2 regions of the Tigheibacillus halophilus genome follow, and region 2 is predicted to be linked to the other one. Evidence: riboswitches for the same ligand, from Rfam matches in the RefSeq annotation. Region 2 holds a riboswitch; the other holds the start of a gene.
The links. Region 2 has a riboswitch for FMN ahead of ribD (bifunctional diaminohydroxyphosphoribosylaminopyrimidine deaminase/5-amino-6-(5-phosphoribosylamino)uracil reductase RibD). Riboswitches for the same ligand answer to the same signal wherever they lie in the genome.

Region 1: it holds a riboswitch for FMN, as region 2 does, so the genes downstream of both, ACFSMW_RS00350 (ECF transporter S component) here and ribD (bifunctional diaminohydroxyphosphoribosylaminopyrimidine deaminase/5-amino-6-(5-phosphoribosylamino)uracil reductase RibD) in region 2, are expected to answer to the same signal.

What each region holds. Positions count from the first base shown of each region.
Region 1 covers NZ_JBHUIZ010000002.1:23,801-32,361, reverse strand. The annotation lists gene menD (2-succinyl-5-enolpyruvyl-6-hydroxy-3-cyclohexene-1-carboxylic-acid synthase) at 1-912, opposite strand, end outside; gene ACFSMW_RS00370 (isochorismate synthase) at 909-2,312, opposite strand; gene ACFSMW_RS00365 (1,4-dihydroxy-2-naphthoate polyprenyltransferase) at 2,583-3,521, shown strand; gene ACFSMW_RS00360 (hotdog fold thioesterase) at 3,532-3,918, shown strand; gene ACFSMW_RS00355 (TraR/DksA family transcriptional regulator) at 3,954-4,313, shown strand; gene ACFSMW_RS00350 (ECF transporter S component) at 4,416-5,003, opposite strand; FMN riboswitch at 5,167-5,311, opposite strand; gene ACFSMW_RS00345 (S8 family serine peptidase) at 5,439-8,561, opposite strand, start outside.
Region 2 covers NZ_JBHUIZ010000003.1:199,775-208,335, forward strand. The annotation lists gene ACFSMW_RS01445 (M20/M25/M40 family metallo-hydrolase) at 1-877, shown strand, start outside; RNA gene ssrA (transfer-messenger RNA) at 980-1,345, shown strand; gene ACFSMW_RS01455 (hypothetical protein) at 1,424-1,786, opposite strand; FMN riboswitch at 2,400-2,537, shown strand; gene ribD (bifunctional diaminohydroxyphosphoribosylaminopyrimidine deaminase/5-amino-6-(5-phosphoribosylamino)uracil reductase RibD) at 2,837-3,958, shown strand; gene ACFSMW_RS01465 (riboflavin synthase) at 3,913-4,554, shown strand; gene ribA (GTP cyclohydrolase II) at 4,569-5,801, shown strand; gene ribH (6,7-dimethyl-8-ribityllumazine synthase) at 5,782-6,255, shown strand; gene ACFSMW_RS01480 (PCYCGC motif-containing (lipo)protein) at 6,296-6,772, opposite strand; gene ACFSMW_RS01485 (M42 family metallopeptidase) at 7,084-8,139, shown strand; gene trhA (PAQR family membrane homeostasis protein TrhA) at 8,286-8,561, opposite strand, start outside.

The sequences.
Region 1 (8,561 bases), on a different contig from region 2:
AAGATAAGGTTTCGATACTGGCATAGCCCCAAAACGAATGATAAAATCCCCTGTCAGCATCTCCCTGATTTCTTTATCTCGTAAAAATGCATCATAGCTGTCAATCATATGGATCTTCTCCTGTTGACCAGTTCGCAGCTGTGACAGTGGGTCCGCGATAACTGGCACACGCCAGGCCTCGGCTAGTTCAAAAATTGCATCAGCAAGCTGTTCATCCGTTTGCGGACCACATACGATCAACCCTCGTTTCTTGCCGGATAGTTTTGCCAGAATCATTTCTAATTCTGTTTCAGCAAGGATTTTTTTGCCTTTCACAAAAGAGAAATGCTCTCCACGTCGTTCTTTTCCCCACACATCGTCCAATGTAAAGTCAGGTGTCAATGGCTCCCGGAAGGGAAAATTCAAATGTACGGGGCCTGGATTCCCTCTTGTAGCAGTGTCGACAGCCTGTGCAGCTTTGCTGCGTGCATAATCTAGCATCAATTCCGAGCTGTCAGGCAAAGCCATTTCATGAAACCATTTCACATAATCGCCATACATTTTAAGCTGATTGATTGCTTGTGGCGCCCCGACATCCCGTAATTCATGAGGCCGATCGGCTGTCAAAACAAGTAATGGCACCCTGCTTTGCTTAGCCTCCACAATTGCCGGATAGTAGTTGGCTGCCGCCGTTCCAGAAGAACAGACCAATGCTACGGGTTTTTTTGTTTTTTTGGCCAGTCCTTGGGCAAAAAAAGCAGCGGAACGTTCATCAATGACGACCCACTCTTTCAACTGCTCATGTGCTGTCATTGTCATCGCCAGCGGTGTGGATCTGGAGCCAGGTGAAATGACTGCATTATCTATTCCATTTTCCACCATTTCGTCAACAAACTCAGCTATATATCTTGTCAAATCCTCTGTGTGATTCATTGCAATTCACCATCCAGCACATGCAGCATAGGCAATAACTTCATATCGGTTTCTGCAAATTCTTCTTCAGGATCAGAGTCGGCAACTACACCACAGCCAGCGAACAGTGAAGCTTCATTCCCCTGAATGAGTCCTGATCGGATGGCAACAGCAAACTCGCCGTTATTCTGTCCATCCAGCCATCCTATGGGCGCACCATACCAGCCACGGTCCAGCGATTCATGCTCACGGATGAATCGCAACGACACTTCTCGTGGTGTGCCGCCCAGTGCAGGAGTCGGATGCAATTTACCTACGATTGGGAATATACCATGGGAACACAGTAAATCAGCTTCTACAGGTGTATATAAATGCTGCAGGTTTTTTAGTTTGTACAATACCGGTTTTTCCGGTACTGTCATGTTTTTTGTATAAGGTTCGATCGCTTTTTTGATCATTTGCACGACAAAATCATGTTCCTGAAGATTTTTCGGATCCTGCAGCAACGCTTTTCCGATAGCTTCATCCTGGGTCATATCGCTTCCTCTTGGAGCTGTGCCCGCAAGACATGTTGACAGTAACTTTCCCTCATCCAATTTTACCAGCCGTTCAGGGGTCGCTCCAACGAAGCAGTCTTTTCCATGTTCAATCGCAAAAACATAACTATTGGGCTGGCTCTCCGTCAGCCGCTCCAACACGCTTGTGATATTTGCTCTTGCTGAAAGCTTCAGCCGCACTTCGCGGGCTAGAACAATTTTCTGTGCCTCTCCGTTTTTAATCGCTTCTGTGGCTTGAGCAACAGTCCGTTTCCAAGCTTCGGGGTTAATTTCCTTTCGGGAAATAACGGTTATGGCGTCTGATGAAGAAGACCTTTTAACCGAAAGCAGTTCTTTTTCTTTTGCTCGTATCATATTCGCCAATTGCTGGCTGTGATCATCTGGTTTTACTTTTATATTGCATGTCAAATAACAACCGTCTGTAGATTTTGTCAGCACAAATTCGGGAATCCTCATCGACTGATCCGGATAGTTTTCCCATAGCTGCGTCCTCTCTTTTAATGGATCAAAAGCCATTCCTCCCATAGCAACCAATCCGGTGCCAGCCTGACTGGACGAATTGAAAACCTCCGCATGGGCTAATACATCTTCCCAAGCATACTGTAAACTGGCAATATCAGTCGTCTTTGGATCCAAACAATAAGCCTCGCCGATTCCCACCATTGAAAATTGGTCTGCTGTGCTGGACCAAAAAATCCTTTGCATGTCCATCTCACCAGCAGCATGGAAAAAATCGAGCGGGCAATGCTCCGGAATCTCCTTCGTCATACTGAGAATGTGGTATGCTTCGTTCGAATCCCTTAATGTATGAATTAATTTGGCAAGCAACAGCTGCAGCTGCTGCGATTCTATTGTTTCTATCATGAAATGACATCCTCCAAATTCAGATACATGTATGTCAAGTATCTTTCAAATCATTGTTTCCATTGTTATTCGCAATGAACCATATCTATTTTATTCTCTTTTTCCTTTATTCTCAAGGAATGGCACACATATTCCAAATTTAACCGCTACCCGTACCGCCATAATTCCGACTTGGCAAATTTTCGCACAAAGCCTGATGATATTGACACTTCATCTCTATTTCCATAAACTGAGTAGTAGATTAATGCAATTTCGCAGGGGGAAAAAACAATGCAATCATCTAATAAAACATCTGTTAAAACCGCCATGAATGAACAAGCTGGTTTTCATGTGTGGTGGCGCCTTCTGCGCCCGCATACACTTACCGCTTCATTTATCCCGGTATTTGTAGGGACGATGGCAGCATGGACGACCCGTTCCATCAATCCATGGCTCTTTATTGCTATGATGGTCGCCAGCATTCTTATCCAGGCGGCTACAAATATGTTCAATGAATATTATGATCACAAACGCGGACTGGATAATGAGGACTCTGTCGGCATTGGAGGAACAATCGTACGCGATGGCATCGCTCCAAAAACTGTACTGAACCTCGCTTTGCTGTTTTTTGGAATATCCATATTGCTTGGCATCTATATATCTATTGCTTCCAGCTGGTGGATTGCTGTCATCGGTGCGGCAAGTATGCTGATCGGTTATTTGTATACGGGCGGACCGCTCCCGATCGCCTATACGCCTTTCGGAGAATTGTTTTCCGGCTTTTTAATGGGAACAGTCATCATCGCCATTTCCTATTTTGTTCAGACTTCTGAAGTGAACTGGCAGATCGTACTCATTTCCCTTCCCGTGGCAATCTTTATCGGTTCCATCATGATGTCCAACAATATTCGGGATTTGGACAATGACAAACTGAACGGACGTCATACCATCGCTATATTGCTTGGCAGGAAAAATGCTATCCGTTTTCTAGGCGGTATGTTCATTGCAATTTATATCCTGACCCTAGTATATATTTTCTCTGGTGTGCTGCCAGTCTGGTCATCCATCACCTTTCTCAGCATACCTAAAGCAGTGGACGTCATCAAAAAATTCCGCGGGAAGACAAATCCGCTAGACATGATGCCCGCTATGGCTGCAACCGGAAAAACTAATACGATTTACGGATTTCTTCTGGGATTGTCTTTATTGATCAGCATCTTCATCGATTAGGAGGTTTTACATGAATTGGGATAATACGCTGCTTGAATCCTTGGGAATTGAAGTTATTTCTGCTGAAAAAGAACAAGTCGTGGTAAAAATGCCTGTGGACCAACGTACACGCCAGCCAGCTGGTTTCCTTCATGGCGGGGCCAGCGCAGCGCTTGCTGAAACAGCCGCAAGTATTGGTGCCGTTTTACAGGTGAATCCTGAAAAATACGATGTATTCGGTATTGAGATCAATGCTAACCATATTCACGCTAAACGAAATGGGGAAGTGACTGCATGTGCAACGCCATTGCATGTCGGAAAAACCACCATGGTTTGGCAAATCCATATTTCTGATGAGCAAAACAGGTTGATTTGTGTTTCAAGATGTACAATTGGGGTAGTACTTAAGAGAGGCTGAAAGATTTGTTACACCCTCTTGAAAGGATTGATTATATGCCAAAAGATGCACATTTAAACGAACAGCAATTGAACAAATTCAAACAGCGTTTGCTCAATATGAAGACAAGCTTGAAAAAAGAGCTTGGCCAGAATAAAGAAAGCCCCAACGATGCTGTCCAGGAACCTGCCGACTATAGCAATCATCCTGCTGATATCGCAACCGAACAATTTGAACAAGAAAGAGCAGCAGGCTTTGATATGATAAAAAGAGATCAGTTGCAAGCAGTGAATGATTCGTTGGATAGAATAGAAGATGGCACGTATGGTTATAGTATCATTTCGGGAAAACCGATCCCAATCGAACGGCTGGAAGCAGAGCCTACAGCTAAAACATTGGTTGATGAGAAAGGATAAAAAACACTTCGCCAAACCATATGAACTAACAACAAAGGTATTTTCCTTGCTGTAATCAAAAAGCTGCCCAGGCCTGGGCAGCTTTCTTTATTGTATTTCTCGTTACACGAAATAAGTGCTTTTCTGTTCAATCCATGTTCGAAGCCTGTTGAATAGCGGTACAAATAATAGACCAACAATTAGTCCTTTAATCATATTGAATGGTAGAATACCCAATAAAACTGCGGCTCGCTTAGCACTTTCCAACTTCATATCCTCCATACCCATGAACCAAGCATATACCGGAAGAATGACCAGATAATTCAATACGCTCATCGCAACCGCCATGATGATTGTTCCAGTAATAATACCAGAGATAATGCTTTTGACACCTTTATATTTATGGTAAAGATAGCCCGCCGGCAGGATGAATAATACACCTGCCAGAAAATTAGCAGCCACTCCAACTGGATCAGCAGCACCAGTGATAAGGAAATAAAGCATATTTTTAATACCTTCAACGGCTACGCCTGCAAGCGGCGAAAAAATCAGGGCGGCAATGAGAGCCGGAACCTCACTGAAATCGATTTTCAAATATGGCGGTAAAAAAGGCAATGGAAAATTCAAGAAAAATAGTACAAGTGATACTGCACCCATCAATGCTAAAATAATTAATTTCAACAATTTGGATGATGACGCATTTTGTTGCATGCTTATTTCCTCCTTCATCTATTTATCGATTCACATCTTGTGATGAAGGATTGAGCTCTCTTACATGTTTTCACAGCAATTCATCGCATATAAAAACCCGAAGCAATTACAAAGCTTCGGGGGAAATTTGTACGACAAAAAGACGTATCACGTAATTTTGGCTCGACATCTTCTCCCATCCAGACTTTAACTGTCGGTTCCGGAATTTCACCAGATCAACCGCTGCAGCCTGCAGCGGGTCACGGACTTTGAACTGTTACCAGTCCATTACCGTCGGTCGGGAATTGCACCCTGCCCCGAAGATGGAATCGATATGATATTGTATGTTTATCATATCTTAAATGCTCCAATTCGGCAAGTATTTGAACTGCTACTGGTTAAAAGCAGAATCTGCGGGCACCCCCTGCAGATTCTGCTCCTCCATCTCAAGTCATATTACTTTTCAACATTGATAAATAGCTTGCCTTTTGCTTTTTGTGTGGCTTGATTTTCATAAGCATCTTTTACTTTCACTTCGATTTCTGCACCATCCGCTTTGACACTTTTCGTTGCAGTCCAATAGCCGACGTAATGCCCGGGGGAAGTTTCCATCACCGGTAATTCTGTTGTATTGGCCACATTGCTTTTGACATTGGTCAAAGGCATATGGATTGCAAATGAAGCCTTCAAATTTTCTTCACTTTCAAAAGAAATCTCCACCGTTTCGCCTGCTTCAATATATTTATCTTCTGTCGGGGTCACATTGTTGATTTCCGGTGCAGTATATTTTGCATCAATTGTCACTTTTTTCGTCGTTTTATTGCCCGCCAAATCTTTCGCAACAACCTTGATTGTATTCATGCCATTATCAAGCAAAAGACGTTTAGAATATTTACCGTCTTTTACATCTACTTTTTTACCGTCCACTTTGACAAAGTCAAGGTTCGCGTCTGCAACTGTACCTTCTACTGTAACAGTCTCACGATTTGTTTTTTCATTGTTTTTCGGACTGTCTATAGACAGTTCAGGAGCCTGCGTATCACGAATAATCGTCACCGTATCCGATTCACCGACATTTTTGCCATCCAGCTTGGATATAGCTTTAAAGGTATTTTCACCTTCCGACAGGTCAGCATCGATCGCGAATTTCCCGTCATCTCCTACCTCAGCTGAACCAACCGTTTCATCATCTTTGCCAACCAATTCAACTGTTGTGGTTGGAGAAGCTTTCCCTTCCACCGAGACCGTTTTTTCAGAAGTTACCTGACCATTTTCCGGCGAAGTGATTTCTGGTTTTTCCACTTCATAGCTGACACGTGCACGGATCATATAATTTCCTTCTTCAGCCGGTGAAGGTGACCACGTGCCATCTACATATTGCATGCTTCTTTTTGCATTCGGCCCGTCTTCATCTGTTGCAAGCCCAGGGGCATTCGGATCTGCTTTTGATTGAATGTAGACCATGTAGAAATCGCCGTCTACTACAATCCCCTGATCACTTAAGTCGATTACTGTCCATTCACCATTTCTTAATGCTTTACCGTCAATTGGTCCTGCCAGTTTCTTGCCAGGAGTGCCATCTTTGCCAGATGCATCCCAAACTTCTACAGCGAAGTCCTCCCCGCCAGGAACTGGCCACTCGGTATCCCAGAAGCGGAAAACGCCATCTGTAACGACTGCTTTTTCTTTCCCTTCCGGAAGGGACATTTTAACAGCCCAACCGTTGCCGGCATCATAAAACGCTCTGGCATTTTCTGCTGTTCCATCATCATAGCCTATTTCACCGCCAGGAATGGTATAAAATGGTTCAAGCTCCACATTAACAGAGGTATCTTTTGCAAGGTCAACTTTGACTTCCTTACTTTTATAGCCCTTTGCCAATATCTGAAGCGTATAATCACCTTGGTAAGCTGTGATGGCATAACTGCCATCAGCATCCGATTCGACAGGAGCGACGTTAGCATCTTCCTTCACGATGATTTTTGCACCCTCGATGCCATCCCCAGTCGATTCGTCTGTGATTTTTCCAGAGACTGTCGCTTTTTCCAATTCGTTTAAAGTGAAATTAGCTTCGGCAGTTTCATCGTTGACGACTTGGATACTTTTCTCAGCCGATTCATATCCATACGCCTCTGCTTTCAAAGTGAAATCACCAGCAGCATGAAGCAGTGCATAAGATCCATCGGCTGGGTCAGTATTGACAGAGCGTCCGCTTTCCAAAACGCTTACTGTTGCTGCAAGCGGCAATTCCAGCGGTGCTATTTTATCTTTTTTCTCATCTTTTTTATTCACTTTTTCCATGTTTGGTTTGATTTTATCAGGGTCCACCGAAGGCTTTTTGGCCGTCGATTGCTTGGCTACACCTAAAGATGCTTTGATATCTGATGCTTTATTTGCCGTTTTAGATTTGCTGGCAGCATTCGCTTTATCAGACAAAACAACATCGTCAAGATACCAACCCTGCTTATTCACACTGCTGTCGGAAGTGGCGTTGAAAGCAATGTAAACACGCTGTCCACTGTACTCGGACAGGTTGACTTCAGCGCTTTCCCAGCCGTCTGATGCCCCTTCCACTCTGAGTAGCTGTTCCCAGTTTTCCTGGTCAGTCGAAATGAATACGTGACCAAAATCATATGCACTTCCAGAATCATATTTCTCAAATTCAAACCATTGTTTGAACTGCAAATATGCGTTCCCTTCAGGCAAATCAATTGGAGGCATCTCAAGAGATGCATTCATACTTCCTTCATACATCCCTGCAAGATTCGTCGCGTACACTTTGTCACCGGAACTCGCTTCTTCTGGTCCGGAAGTTGGCACTCCCCACTCCCAGCTGTCTTTTTCCCCATAGGAGTTCCATCCGGTCGGTTTTGATTCAAAATCTTCTTGATAACCAGTGGTGATTCCTGACAGAATCTGCACCGTATATTCATCACTTGTCACTTCATTGTTTCCATAGTCGGTGATTGTCCACTTATAAACCAACTCACCTTTTGCGATATCTTCACCAGGTATGGATGCCGTATATTCACCTTCCTTGTAATCTCCTGATGATCTGGTGGCTTCAACGGATTGCCATTCATTATCCGTTTTATAATGCAAGACGACAGATTCAACGCTGACATTGTCTTTTGCTTGGACTGTCAAATCCAGGTTCATGCCTGCATAACTTTCTTTGACTGCATCATGTTCGAATGTTGGCGCATCGTTATCATCGCCTTCTTTAGCCACCTTGCCCTGGATTGTTCCCAAGCCTTCTGTGATGGAATTCACGGCATCATATGCATTGACCAACCCATAACCATAGCCATTATTTGGGGAATCCGGATACTCACTGTCTGTTTTTGCAGCAGCCGTGGTTGTTAATACTTCTTCTATTTCGTCTACTGTCATGCTGGCGTTTGCCTGATGCAGTAGTGCCACAACACCGGATACTGCTGGCGTTGCCATGGACGTTCCACTGTTGCCCGCGTATCCGCTGCCCGGTACGGAAGAGCGAATGCCCGATCCTGGGGCTGCAATGTCCGGCTTAATTTCATCGTACGGAGATGGCCCCCGTAATGAAAAACTGGCAACTTT
Region 2 (8,561 bases):
GGATTTGTGTAACGAAGCTTTAGGAGAAACGACCATGCCGCCGGTGTCGTTGAAACAAACGGATCTGAAGCCGGTTTACACCGTACAAACAGCGTTGTCCGCCTTTGCTTACTATAATTTCTTCACACACTCATGGACTCCGGAAGAAGTATTGGAGAAATTGCGAGGCCAAGCAGAAAACGCTTTTGAAAGTGCGGTGGCACAATACACTGAACGTTATCAAGCCTACTGTCAGATGCATGGATATCCAGTGGAGTCTTTGCCGTGGAAAACACGCGTTTTCACGTATGAAGAAATGGATAAAATGCTGACAGCACTGCATGGAGATGCCTACACGAGCCATATGGCAGCTTTCAAACATGATTTGATGTATGACGAAACATTGGATGGACGCATGTATGCCGCCAGAGTAATTGAAGAAGCGTGGAAATGGATGGAAGATAAGCGTCCTGCTATCTTCGTATTTTATACTTCTTTATATTCTCCACGTGTAAAAATGGGGGAGGAAACAGAAGACGAACAAATTTTGGCCGATGCGCTTGAACAAGGTGTCAAGCATGTGCAGCAATCCTATGACCATCCAATCGTCATTAAGCATTTTTTTCCTTATATTTCTGATATGAGTTTTGTTGCGATGAGTGATGGTATGGATGATATCGAAGCCTATAAGCGTAACAATCCTGCATGGGGGACAAAGTTATATGTCGCCTATGAAGATGTGAATGATCTGAATATCCCAGTCATAAATATTGGGCCGTACGGTATGGATGCGCATAAAAAATATGAGCGGATGGAGATTACCTATTCCATGAAGGTGGTACCGAATTTGATTGACCATGTGGTGCATGAGGTGCTTCGGAAAGGGAAAAGAGGATAAAGCTTCCAGGCGGCTCAGGTTGATTTTCAACGGCAATATGTTATAATGAATATTGTAGTTAGGACACACCAATGCTTGACTGTCGTAACTCCTTTTTATGAAGGGGACGTTACGGATTCGACAGGGATAGGTTGAGCTTGGGTGGCGCGTCGAGGTTACGTCTCGTAAAACGTTAAACGCCTATAATAACTGGCAAAACTAACAATCAACCAGCTTTAGCTGCTGCGTAAGTAGTGCTTTAGCGATCCTTCCTGCTATCGCCCGTGTGGCAGATCGAAGGGTCTCAAATGAAGCGGGCTATACTGTTGGCCACCGTCTGAGACCAATAGTTGAAACCAATCAGACTAGCTGCTTTGGAAGCCTGTTGACAGGCTGAAAAGACAGTGAATGATAATATGTCAACTACACGCGTAGAAGCCGAAGTGGCAATATCTCTGGACGTGGGTTCGATTCCCACCGTCTCCACCAATACATAATTGGTGGTTTTTTTGTGAAAAAAAATGACAGGAACCATAAAATTTCCGTTTGGAAACGTTATGGCTCCTTTTATTTTACGGGTTTAAAAATCAAAGCAATAAAACTAATCATAGCAAATAGGATAAACATGGCTTTATAACCTACAACTCCTGCAACACCCCCTCCAATCAGTGAGCCAAACACTTGACCTAAAGCTAATAATAAAAACGGTAAACCGAGCCCGAATGAAGGGTTTGTTTGAAAAATATGGATACCCCAAATGATCAAAACACCTGTCATGAATATATAAGAGCTTCCAAAAGAAATTGCTGAAAAGACAACAGGGAAGATGTTTGTAAATAAACCTATTAATAAGGAAGAAGCCCCCAGCAAAATGACACTTAGCCGGTAGGAAGGCACTAATCCGATTTGCGAGCTAAAGTATCCGTCCAACCCATCTGATACACCTGCAATGCCAATGATAATCCAACAGCCTTGTGTGAGAGCATTCAGGAACACTGTCCATTTGAAACACAGAATCCCGTGAAAATGTCCAGTAAGCCGCGCTCGAAACCCCTAATAGTAAAGAAGACAGAATAAGCGTTAATGAGCTCCTTTTTTGCCACTTGGAAGATCTGGGTCTCAACGCAATTTTCGTTCTTATGCTTTGTTTGAGGAATGATCTTATCATTAAGTATTAATATAACGATTGCTATGAGTGTAAACAAAAGGTACGTCAATCTCCAGTTGGCAGCCAAAAAATAACCATAACCCCTGTTAATGCAGTTCCCAAACCAACCATGCTTAGTTTTTTTGGATTCATTCATAACACCTCTCAATATATAGAACGGTCATTACAAAAAAACATAGGATCACTTCTGTTGCAATGTTATCAACAATTTCCTGCTGTCTATATCCTTTGTATTTATTCTATCCCTTGGTATCATTTATGGGGAAAGTAGTATTGTTTTTTGGATAACGATCAGTCCTACACTTTCCTGTGATAAATCATATTTCATTTGACATTCAGTTCCAGAATGGTGTAAGGTAACTTTGAAAACTAAATACGATTCTTCGGGGCAGGGTGCAATTCCCGACCGACGGTGACAATGGAAAACCATTGAAGTCCGTGACCCGCTCGAGCAGCGGTTGACCCAGTGTGAGTCTGGGACCGACAGTATAGTCTGGATGGGAGAAGAATAGAACGAAAATGACGTTTCATACATTTTTGCAGTAAGGAAGTATAATTCTTTTTCTGCATGTAACTAAGGCATTTGCAGAAGCTAATGCCAAGTTTTTTAAATGTAGCAATGCCTGTTTTAGGTGTTGTCTATGTTTTTTCCTGTATGAAATCTTATTTGGCGATCACATATTTATGCCCCGTATTCACTACGGGGCATTTTTGCGTTTTTAGGAACATGTCCTGAAGATTTCCTGGAATGCAGCCAGGCCAATCGCTACGGGCCCAGCGGTTGCCGGCAAGTTTTTAAATGAGGTGACACCATGACAAATGAACAGCTGATGATGTTAGCGATGAAAGAAGCTGAAAAGGGACGATTGCACACGTATACCAATCCGATGGTCGGTGCGGTTATCGTAAAAGGTGGTGAAATCATCGGCAGGGGGTATCATAGTCATTTTGGCGGAGACCATGCTGAAATTGACGCTATGAAAAATGTTGCCAATCGAGATCAATTAGCCGCTGCGAAAATGTATGTGACGCTTGAGCCATGCTCTCACACAGGAAAAACCCCTCCCTGCTGTGAGCATATTGTCGCCTCCGGAATAACGGAAGTCCATATTGCACAGCTGGATCCAAACCCGCTCGTTGGCGGCAGAGGCAAGAAGTTTTTGGAAGCAAATGGCGTGAAAGTTTCAGTTGGAACGATGGCGTCTGAAGCAGTTGCTTTAAATCGAATGTATAATTTTTACCATCGGAAGAAGAGGCCATATGTCACATTGAAATATGCAATGACTCTTGATGGTAAAATCAATCGCACACCGGGTGAGCGCAGTATCATTACAGGTGAAAAAAGCATGATGGATGTTCAGCAACTGCGCAGCCGATACCAAGCCATTTTGATTGGAGCAGAAACGGCTCTTGTAGATGATCCACAGTTGACAGTCAGGACGGTAACTTTGCCATATCCGCCGATTCGGATTGTAATCGATCGGAGAGGAAGGCTCACAAACAACCTGAAATTGTTCCAGCAAGGCGAAGCACCGACGTGGATTTTCACTGAAATACCACAGTATCCGGCACATGACGCGCAGACGACGCATGTAAAGGTATTTACAAATAAGCGTTGGACTGTTGAGCACGTGATAGAAGTATTGGCAGAAAATGGGGTGCAGTCCGTACTGGTTGAAGGGGGCGCGCAGATGCATCACGCATTTTTGGAAGCTCAACTGGTTGATCAAGTTACGGTATACATCGCACCAAAATTGTTCGGCGGCAACTCTCTTTCTGCTGTCCAAGGGAAGGTTTTCGGACAAAGAGAAGTAGATTTCCAGAATTTGGAGGTAACAACGCTTGGAAAGGATTTGAAAATCACCGTCTATGGAAGGGAAGAGTTCACATGTTTACAGGAATCATACAAGACATTGGGCGTGTCAGGCAAATAGCGAAACAAGGTGATACCATCAGGTTGTCCATCAACATGAACAAGCTGGACCGAAACAATTTGGATGTAGGCGACAGTATTGCGGTGAACGGTGTTTGTTTGACAGTTTCCAGCTTATACACCGATGTATTTACCGCTGATGTGATGCCGGAGACATTTCATAAAACAAATCTTGTTTATCTACAGCGTGACTACCCGGTAAATTTGGAACGTTCTCTGGGAATAGCTGGTCGCTTTGACGGGCACATCGTCACAGGGCATGTGGATGCTACGGTGGAGCTGCTAAATAAGAAGCGCGAAAGCAATGCATTGACATTGCAAATTGCGCTGCCTGAACAGCAGCGGCCACAGATTGTCGAAAAAGGATCAGTTGCTTTGGATGGGACCAGCTTGACCGTCATTGATGTTAGCGCGGATGGTTTTTCCATATCGTTAATACCACATACACAGGAACATACGATTTTGGCAGATAAGCATCTCGGAGATTTGTTGAATATAGAAACAGATATTTTAGGAAAATACGTTACGACATTGATGAATAGTAAAGAATCGGGCCCTCGTATTGACAAGTCTTTCTTGGATACGAACGGGTTTTAGAGAGGGGAAAAACGATGCAGATGGAAAATGTGGAAAAAGCGATTCAGCATTTGAGGGAGGGAAAATTGGTCCTGGTTGCCGATGATGAAGATCGTGAGGCTGAGGGAGATCTGATTGGAATAGCTGAATATGCCACGCCCGAAACGGTTAATCGGATGATTACTTCTGCCAGAGGTTTGCTTTGTGCCCCCATTTCAGCTGACATTGCACAAAAACTTAAGCTGGATCGGATGACACAGCATAATAGTGATCCGTTTGGGACGAATTTTACGATAAGCATCGATCATAGCGAAACGACAACAGGGATTTCTGCAACGGAACGTGCAAAAACAATCTGTGCTTTAGCTGATGATGCAACAAGCGAACAAGATTTTCTGCGGCCTGGTCATATTTTTCCGCTTGTGGCAAAACAAGGCGGCGTATTGGAACGCCGCGGACACACGGAAGCCGCAGTTGATTTAGCAAGATTGGCAGGGGCGGCACCAGCCGCTTATATCTGTGAAGTTTTAAAAAAAGACGGTACGATGGCTCGTCGCAAGGATTTAAAAGCCCTGGCAGAGGGATTGCAAATCCCGATGATTACAGTGGAGGACATTGTAAGGTACAGGTATATTAACGATCCGTATGTGCTTCAGCGTGAAATAAAGGTGCAATTACCGAGTAGATATGGACGCTTTGAAGTGGAAGCAATCAATACAGTCAAAGACGATCAAACACAATTGTTCATCAGTAAAGGCGATATGGAAAATAAGCAGAATCCTCTTCTGTTAAGACTTCATTCCGAATGTCTTACCGGCGATGTGTTTGGTTCCAGTCGCTGTGACTGTGGGGACCAGCTGCATATGGCGCTAAGGAAAATTGAAGAAAACGGACACGGTGCTGTATTGTATTTACGCCAAGAAGGACGGGGTATAGGCCTGGTCAATAAATTGCACGCATACGCCTTACAGGAAAAAAAGGTAGATACTTTTGAAGCGAATATTCAATTAGGATTCCAACCGGATGAAAGGGATTATGGTATTGCTGCAGCAATGCTCCATGCCAAAGGAATCAAGCAGGTTCGGTTGATGACGAACAATCCGGATAAAATGGAAAAGCTGGCATATTACGGCATTGAAGTCGTTGAACGAATACCACTGGAAATGGCAGCGAAAGAAGAAAACATCCATTACTTACAGACGAAAAAAGAGAAATTTCATCATTATTTACATGTGGAGGGGTACAACAATGAGAGTATTATCAGGTAATCTAATCGGCAGGAATATGAAAATTGGTATCGTGGCAGCAAGATTCAATGAATTCATAACGAGTAAATTATTGTCCGGAGCGGAGGATACCCTGATACGCCATGGTGTGGAAGGCGATGACATTGAAGCAGTATGGGTCCCTGGTGCGTATGAAATCCCGCTGATAGCGAAAAAAATGGCTGACAGCGGACGGTATGACGGCATTATTACTTTAGGTTGTGTCATTCGCGGGGCGACCTCACATTATGATTATGTTTGCAATGAGGCTTCCAAAGGTATCGCAAATGCCAGCTTGAATAGTGGCGTTCCTGTGATATTCGGCCTGCTGACAACAGAAAATCTGGAACAGGCGATTGAGCGAGCGGGAACGAAGGTAGGCAATAAAGGAGCTGCATGCGCTGAAAATGTCATTGAAATGATTGAGGTCTGCAAGCAGCTGGATTCATCCAGGTAAGAAACTGCCGCCTAAGGGAAGCCTTGGGCGGCAGTTTTAATCAGATCGCAGGTGTCGGGGTAGGCTCTGCGTAGCCTTCCTTGTATGCTTCATCGATTGCCCTGCGAATATCCTTTAACGGGGTTCCATCCATGGATTGACTGATGGATTCCGCCGCAATATCGAGACAGGCTTGGCATCTTGTGGCATGATCATCCCATGTTACGGATTCTTTTCCGTTATCGTGTATGAAGCAGTCATAATTGCTTGTATGGTCCGCAGATTCTCCGCAGCCGCAGTAGCAAGGGATTTGCTCTAATAATTCCCGATGGCTGGCAACTGCAAGATAAAGAGTTTGCATATTCTTTTCACTCTTACTGAGAAAATCAGGAAGATCATCCTTTGAAGCTGTTTGTTCCCAACTATCTCCTGTTTTTGGATTGTGATCTTTTTGGCTTGTTTCGCTGTCATTTTTTCCAGAACATGCTGCCAATACAGCCAGCAGCAGAATACATACGATAAGTATTGGTTTGCGCACGATTATGAAAACCTCTTTTCTTCATGTTATCAAGCATTATTCATCATGATAGCATGTTTAAAAGCATTCTATTCAAGAATTTTTGACTTTTTTTCAAAAATTTCCTGGGCGTTCCAGAGCATATTTCTTTGTTTAAATCAATGTGCTATCTGAGAAAGTTTGATTTATCTTCGTGCGGCTGTACCAGGGTTTACTGCAGAAAATATGTGTAGAACTTTTTAATGAATTTATTTCGTGCCGCAGTAATATCTGTTGAGTGTGGACGCATTTCAGGCTAAACTTGAGGCAGAGTACATGAAAGGGGAGTACATATGACATTTAAACCTGATACAAACGAAACCAAAGAATTGATTAAACAGCTTGTCTCTATTCCGAGCCCGTCAGGTTATACAAAACAAGTAATTTCATTTGTAGAGGAATTCCTGAAACAGTACAATGTGGAAACAAAACGGAATCGAAAAGGCGGCCTGATTGCAACGCTTCCTGGGGAAAATGATAACGAGCATCGGATGTTGACAGCACATGTAGATACACTTGGTGCCATCGTAAAAGAAGTGAAAAATAATGGGCGTTTGCGCTTGGATCTGATTGGAGGCTACCGTTATAATTCCATTGAAGGCGAATATTGTGAAATTCACACCAACTCAGGAAAGATCTTTACTGGAACCATATTGATGCATCAAACATCTGTACACGTGTACAAAGATGCTGGCAAAGCGGAAAGAAACCAGGAAAATATGGAAGTCCGTATTGATGCGAGAGTGAAAAATGCCGATGAAATCAGGGCACTAGGCATCGAAGTAGGGGATTTTGTCTCACTTGACCCACGTGTAGAAGTTTGCGATAACGGTTTTATCAAATCACGTCACCTGGATGATAAGGCAAGTGTTGCGATTTTGCTGCAGCTGATTAAGCATATTCAGACAGAAGAAATAACTTTGCCGTATACCACTCACTTTTTGATTTCCAATAATGAAGAAATTGGGTATGGCGGAAATTCCAACATCACACCCGAAACTGTAGAATATTTGGCTGTAGATATGGGTGCTATGGGGGACGGCCAGTCAACGGACGAGTATACCGTTTCGATTTGTGTGAAGGATGCCAGCGGGCCGTATCATTATGGATTGCGTAAGCACTTGACCGGAATCGCTCAAAAGAATGATATCGGCTATCAGCTTGACATCTATCCTTATTATGGTTCAGATGCATCGGCTGCAATCAAATCCGGACATGATATTATCCACGGACTGATTGGTCCCGGGATTGATTCTTCCCACGCTTTTGAACGTACACATGCAGATTCACTTGCATGTACATTGGAGCTGCTTTACCACTATGTACAGTCCGATATGCAGCAATATTGATAGGAAGGGCGTAAGCGCCCGTTCAGCGCGTACAAACTGGAAAGCTTCTGGGACGCGGTTACTCCTCCCACCAAAAAACCTGCTAGTTGCTGAGTGCTGAAACTGGATATAAAAAACGCGGATCTGCTAAACAGAACCGCGTTTTTTTATATCACATATCCAAATATGCAGAAAAAGTGAAATAGGGTACCAAACATGATGAAAATATGGAAAACCTCATGAAACCCCATATATTTAAATTCAAGGAACTTTGGTTTCAGCCAGTAGATAAAACCGCCGATTGTATAAAAAATCCCGCCAATGATAAGCATCGTGATGCCACTGGTACTGATAATGGCAGCAAGCTTTGGGATGACAAGGACCACAATCCAACCCATGGCCAGGTACAGCAAGGTGGATAGCCATCTTGGTGCATGAAACCA